Gimesia maris: one gene and its partner. Each later gene encodes a partner of the first gene's protein in a complex. Links are inferred from orthologs where the notes say so. Each region holds a gene or a part of one and is shown on either strand. Other genes may lie near its edges. The genes, in order: GmarT_RS17545 and GmarT_RS19390.

Region 1 (3,326 bases):
CTATTATACGCGGTTCAGGAAATGAATTACAGTACTTTTTGATCGCGTCCCATAAATAATAAATAGAACTCATAAGCTATTTCCTGATAGATGCTTACAAAAATGCTTCATATCCTGAACTCACTCAGCCAACGATCGGTGAAATTAGATTTAATGATTCAAATCAGATGGCCCCAAAACCTCAATAAAACTAACCCCTCTTTTTTTTCTGATAGCATTCTCCCAGATGAACCATCATCTCCAGCGCCAGTAGATCAGCCCGACTCATCACATGGCGGGAACTGCGATTTCCCAGGCCTTTGACAATCAACTCAACACACTGCAGATGGAATTCAAGAACCTGTGGAGGAGTTAAGTCTGCAGCCGCCAGTAATTCCGCAATCTGAAGGATTTCATCCTTCAGGTTTCCCGCTCCCATGATCACATAAGTCCGTAATAATTCGTGATAATAATCTCGAACCTCAAACGGAATCTGCGGAAGTTCTACTGGCGGATCGGATTTGTGGAGCCCTGATGTTCCCGGCAGTTCTGAATCAGACTGCTGATCACTTAAGACATCTGGATAAACCAGGTTCTGCAGTTCTTCGACCATTGATCGCTGTTGATTCAGGAGCCGCTCTGCTTCATCCCGCTCGCGAATCAGACGCCGGTGTTTTTCCACCTGCAATTGATGGTTTTCTTCGCACAGTTGCTGCATGGATAAGGCACGTTGCACGACACTTAACAGCGCGGGTGACTCCCACATTGCAGTCGAAACGAGCACTTCCGCCTGATTTTCACAAGCAGCCTGAGTAACCTGATCATCCGGGCCAGCCAACAGGAGTATGGCAGGCTCATGGCAACCGCTGATTCGAATCGCATTCAAAAGTTCTAATCGAGACTTTCGGGTTTCACTATCGATCTCGATCAACAAACAGTCATAGCTGTCGTTTCGCAGTTGAGTTAAAGCTTCCTCTGCTGTGGATACCCATTCAAAACGCGGTTCACTACAGCCAATCGCATCCAGGCGCAATGCCAGCCCGACCCAAACCGGTCGGACCCTACTGATAAACAGAGCTTTAAAACCAGAAGGAATCGGCTGCTGTAAAAAACGATCCGATGATTGTTCCGTATTCTCGGTGTAGGCGGAATCTGCCTCTGTTTGCGGAAATCCGGCAAATGAGTCCGCGTCGATCAGATTGTGCTTATCATGTTTCACGCTCATTATCGGGCCTGTCTGCTGGCAGGACTATAGAGTTTTTTAAAGAGAATTGTCAATATGAACTCGCTGCAACCGCTGCCTTTACAGGAAGTTATGCTTTGCCGGCACATCCCGGTTCACTGAATGCCCCAGACCGGCGGCAGCCTCAGGCTCAAAATCGAAAAACTCACGTAAAAACAGAAAACGGGGCTAAAATATCAGCGATTCTGCATTGAAAACCGGTCCTTCAACACAAGTCCGCCGATAATCCCACTCATCATCGCTGATCCGGACTTTCGCCACGCAACTGAAGCAGGCACCAAAGCCACACGCCATCGGAGTCTCCAGAGACAGCCAGCAGGAAATTCCCGCCTGCGAAGTAATTCTGCTGACCGCTTCCATCATCGGCTCCGGTCCGCAACAGAAAACAGTTGCTGGCGGTGAATCGCTTTCGATTTGCTGTTGTAAGAGTTCGGTCACAAAGCCTTGATGCCCATACGAACCATCGTCGGTTGCCACTGAAACATCCAGTCCCTCCAACTGAAAATCATCCAGACCTGCCAGGTACTCTTTTGAACGCGCGCCGTATAGCAGGCTCACACGCTCCGGCAGTGCAGACAGTGTCTGCTCGGGTTGACCGTATTTCCGCAGACCCAATGCCTGCCGCGCCGTAGCCAGAAACGGGGTCTGCCCGATTCCACCTGCTACCATGACCAGTGAACCACTGCCCGGGTATGGAAACCCATTTCCCAGAGGTCCCCAGATTTCGACTCGATCTCCGGGTTGCCAGTGCGTCATCCGCGACGTCAGTTTTCCAACGACGACGTAACCAAAATCGAGTCCGATTGCCGTTCCGTTTTCATCCAGACAGGTATCATACAACGCGAAAGGCCGTCCCAGCAGTGGATCATTGACTCCCGGTTCCCGCACCATGAAAAACTGACCGGGTAATATCACTTGAGCCACTTCAGGACATTCAAGACGCAATCGATATGTGTCCTGCGCCATGCGTTCCTGCTCAACCACACGGGCTGAAAGATACTGGGGAGTTGCACAATTGCTGAATTGTGAAGACTCTGTCATTTTCGCTTTCCTTGACGTGTCCGTTTTTCCGCAACATCGCCGATGATTCTACGTCCTGTTGTTTTCGGTTTCGAGGAGTCTGCTGCAGGTTTTCGCCCCGTGGAAACGGATCGTTTTCCCCCCGTCTTTTTTCCGCCTGAAATTCTCTCTGAAACAGATTTACCAGCAGCTGCCCCCCGTTCCCCTGATCGTTTACCCACAGATTTACGAGGCGCCCGCGTTTTCGCAGGAGCGGCATTTTTCTTCCCCTTACGGTGACGGATGTCCGGAGAATGTTTCTCATTTAACAATTGTCGTAATTTTTTCAACTCCGTGTCACTCAAGCGCCGGGATTCCCCAGTTTTGAGTTTTCCCAGATTCAATGGGCCAAAGCGGATCCGCACCAGTTGGATGACCTTGTGACCGATTCGCGCCATCATGCGACGAATTTCACGATTCTGTCCTTCATGCAGCGTTAATTCAAGAAAGGCGCTCTTACCCTGTTTTTTGAGATACTTGAGACCAGAGACCCGAAACACGCCTTCTTTAAAACGAACTCCTTTCCGAAGTTCGTCCAGTTTTTCGCGTGGCGGGTTACCCACCACCTGCACATGATAAGTGCGAGCAACACGATACCGGGGATGCGCCAGCCGCTGGGCCAGTTCGCCATCATTGGTTACCAGGATCAACCCTTCACTGTTTTCATCCAGTCGCCCCACGGTAAACAACCGCTGACCGTCATTCGGAAACAGATCAACCACCCGTCTCCTGCCGGCAGGGTCGTTATTGGTACAGAGAAACCCGGATGGTTTATTCAGCAGATAATAACGACGTGGCTGCAGTCGAACACGCTCGCCATCTACTTCGATGAACTGCGTCTCCGGATCGATCTTCGCCCCTAACTCCGTGATAACATCGCCATCAACGCTCACGCGCCCGGTTTCGATATATTCTTCGCAATGACGCCGGGAGCCCAGACCTGTGGCAGCCAGAAACTTCTGTAATCGGATCAGGTGACTCTCGTCATCGACTGAGGGTTCTTCGGGCTGGGTTTGCGGATCGGAATCGGGACTCATGATTTTTC
Region 2 (3,173 bases), 480 kb from region 1 along the record:
GTACACAAACAGCCCGGCTTTTTTTACGTACTGAGCTGGTCTGCTAAAGTGAATGTTTGTCACTTGAAGTCAGTGGCAAACCAGTCTAACTGATAATCTAAATCAGCCGCTTCAACCGGATTACCAAAATAATTGGAATAATCCGCATTTTTTACCAAAGTCACCTGATCTGAATGTCGATAAAACGACCTAGAGGAAATTAAAAGCGGCATTTATAATCCTGCCTCTCCAATCTCCTCGCATCACAATTCAGCACTTTAACCCCTTCGATATCGGTTTGATGCCTTTCATTCAATGGTTTGAATTAAGGGATCGTTGCCTGGGATCAAGACCAGCAAATATGGCACGACCATATCATGGAGAAAAAAATGCGTAAGTTCCTATTGGCCAGCATGTTAATTGCAGTATCCCTCACTCAGGTTGGATGCGTGGTTCCTATCTACTCATCTTCGCGAGATGATCGTGCTCGTCAATTGATATTCCAGTCAGAAAGTATGCGGCACATTCCTAAAATCTGGGAACGAATCTGGGGGCTCGACATGCCGGACGTGGCAACCCCCTACCGTACCCATGGTGGTGTTATTTAGTACTTGTAATTCAGGGACTATCTCGCAAGTCGTTTGACTGGATAGATTCCAGTCGAACCGACTGATGCATAGAAACTATTCGAAGCTGCCTGGAATCAGTTCCAGGCAGCTTTTCTTGCTATGGGGGTAATTGATTCCCTACCGCCTTAACTGGTCCTCACCATCCGGGAACGCTAAGATGTGACTCAGCGGATTTCACGCCCTAACAGTATCATGCCTTGGTTGGTGAATAGCCTCTGGAACCAGATGGTTCGCCTGGCATATCTTTGATAAATAAACAGAATGATCACGTAGCCTGCGGCTACATGGACCTGACTTACATGAATGCCTCAACCCAAACGGACCCCTTAGCGGTTTCCCTGAACCGCCTGCAGCTCAAAAATCCCATTCTCGTTGCCTCGGGAACGTTCGGATACGCGAAAGAAATGGCAGCATTTCTGGATTTTTCCCGCCTGGGAGGCATTATCCCCAAGACGATTACCACAGAGCCACGCATCGGTAATCCACCTCCACGTACTGTAGAGACCAGTGCCGGCCTGCTTAATTCTATTGGTCTGGATAACGACGGAATCGATCTTTTTCTGGAAAAGCAACTGAATTACCTTTCCTCGCTTGAAACAGCCCTGATCGTTAATATTGCCGGACGCAGTATTGATGAAATGGCTGTCATGGCCTCCCGGCTGGATCAATACTCAGATCAGATCACGGCCCTCGAGCTGAATATCTCCTGTCCGAACGTCAGCGGTGGCGTCGATTATGGTACCCGGCCTGAGATGACTGAAAAAATGCTAAAGCAGGTCACTGAAAGCTGCCAGTTACCCATCATCGCGAAGCTGACACCAAACGTCACCAGCGTTGTTGAGATCGCACAGGCTGCCAGCGCAGGGGGTGCTGACGCGGTCTCCCTGATCAATACCGTACAGGGAACCGCAATCGACTGGCGCCGTCGAAAACCGATATTGGGTGGCATTTTTGGAGGCCTGAGTGGCCCCGCAATTAAACCGGTGGCGTTACGGGTTGTCTGTCAGGTGGCCCGCGCTGTCGACGTCCCCATTATTGGAGTCGGTGGCATTGCCAACATTGATGATGTCATGGAATTCATCGTCGCAGGAGCTTCAGCCGTTCAAATTGGAACCGCAAACTTCTACAATCCGGGCCTTGCGGCACAACTGGTCAGCGAACTGGAAGGGATACTGGTTTCCGAAAAATGCTCGCATATCAGCGAACTTGTAGGTTCGCTGGAGTATCCAGAACGTTAAACCACCATGCTTTTCTGTCTTAGATGCAGTACTGCTGATCAAAATTCTCTCAGTCAATTTACTCTCAGTTTTAAAGTTATATAGAAAATCCTTTCATGCGAGTGTTATCTGGAATCCAACCGACGGGCCGTTTCCACTGGGGAAATTATTTTGGCGCGATCAAGCAATACATTGATCTTCAGGAAAATGAACAGGCTTTCTACTTTATTGCCGACCTGCACGCCCTGACCACGATCCGAGATGGCAAACGCTTACATCAAAACACAATGGAAGCGGCCATCGATCTCCTGGCATTAGGACTGGATCCCCAAAAAGCTACCCTGTTCCGACAGTCGGACGTTCCCGAGATTACCGATCTCACGTGGATCCTGATGACGATTACCCAGCTGAGTCTGCTGGAAAAATGTCACGCCTACAAAGATAAGAAAGAAAAAGGGATCGCCGCTGACGCGGGGCTCTTTACTTACCCTGTACTGATGGCTGCCGACATTTTGCTGTATGACAGTGATCTGGTCCCCGTGGGACAGGATCAGATTCAACATGTCGAGGTCACACGCGACCTGGCTCAGCGATTCAATTCCCTGTTTGGGGAAACCCTGATTCTGCCCGAATCGCGAGTTCTGGATACGTCCGCTAAAGTGCCTGGCATAGACGGCGAAAAGATGTCCAAGAGTTATAAAAATGTAATCGAAATATTTGAGGATCCCAAAAAACAGCGTAAGAAAGTCATGTCGATCAAAACCGACTCTGCGACGCTCGAAGACCCCAAAAATCCGGACACCTGTGCCGTCTACGCCCTGTATAAACTCTTCGCCAATGACGAACAACAGGCAGAACTGGCACAGCGATATCGTGCGGGGGGGATGGGGTATGGAGAGGCAAAACAGGCCGTGCATGATGCTGCTCTTGAATATTTTGGACCAGCCCGAGAACGAAGAGAACAGCTTGCTGCAGATACCAGCACCCTGAATGATATTCTGGCTGAAGGTGCCCACAAAGCCAGAGAAAAAGGAAAACAGGTTCTGGACCGGGTTCAAGCCGCCTGTGGTCTGGGTTCAAAACATTTAGCAAAATGAAACTGACTGTATGATGGATCAGCCTGCAGTATCCCAGCCCGAGCCTACCAGTTCCTGGTCCGGATTCATTCAATGGTTCTGTATCGGACTGGTACTGATAATGGCCCTGTCGATCCTGGCAGTCCATCTGCCAGAACGCCTGAAGTTATTGCTTGTTTATTCTGTCGTCTACGGAATGATCGTCGGTGCAGCCCTGACAACACTGGCATTCAAACTGGGGCTGTCCCTAAAGCGGTCTCTGCTCGTCGCAA

What was found.
Region 2: the proteins of GmarT_RS17545 (region 1) and GmarT_RS19390 are in contact, whole or in part, in a crystal structure (PDB 5UE9), measured with the Lactococcus lactis proteins. The link is inferred for Gimesia maris from one-to-one orthologs. Residues at the interface, in WP_023189152.1 of Lactococcus lactis: Leu4, Gln5, Ala47, Ser48, Met49, Leu50, Leu51, Arg52, Arg53, Met95, Leu98, Arg223, Met224, Ala225, Cys226, Ile228, Gly229, Ala230, Cys231, Tyr232, Ala233, Val235, Glu236, His237, Asn243, His244, Ala245, Lys247, Glu250; in WP_025017116.1 of Lactococcus lactis: Gly25, Phe27, Phe29, Glu32, Tyr33, Lys35, Tyr36, Lys48, Phe56, Thr60, Pro61, Arg62, Val63, Ala64, Glu65, Thr66, Ala67, Ser68, Gly69, Met70, Ile74, Gln77, Pro223, Glu251, Phe274, Ala275, Pro277, Phe278.

What each region holds. Positions count from the first base shown.
Region 1 is NZ_CP042910.1:4,792,549-4,795,874, forward strand. What follows is about bases 328-3,326. They hold GmarT_RS17545 (dihydroorotate dehydrogenase electron transfer subunit), read right to left. Parts: upstream 2,264-3,326; coding sequence 1,391-2,263; downstream 328-1,390. Other genes in these bases: GmarT_RS17540 (DNA-binding transcriptional response regulator), read right to left, coding at 328-1,204; GmarT_RS17550 (pseudouridine synthase), read right to left, coding at 2,260-3,318. In the rest of the region: more of GmarT_RS17540, read right to left, coding at 191-327.
Region 2 is NZ_CP042910.1:5,270,070-5,273,242, forward strand. What follows is about bases 31-2,876. They hold GmarT_RS19390 (dihydroorotate dehydrogenase), read left to right. Parts: upstream 31-907; coding sequence 908-1,846; downstream 1,847-2,876. Other genes in these bases: trpS (tryptophan--tRNA ligase), read left to right, coding at 1,942-2,876. In the rest of the region: more of trpS, read left to right, coding at 2,877-2,922; GmarT_RS19400 (hypothetical protein), read left to right, coding at 2,933-3,173.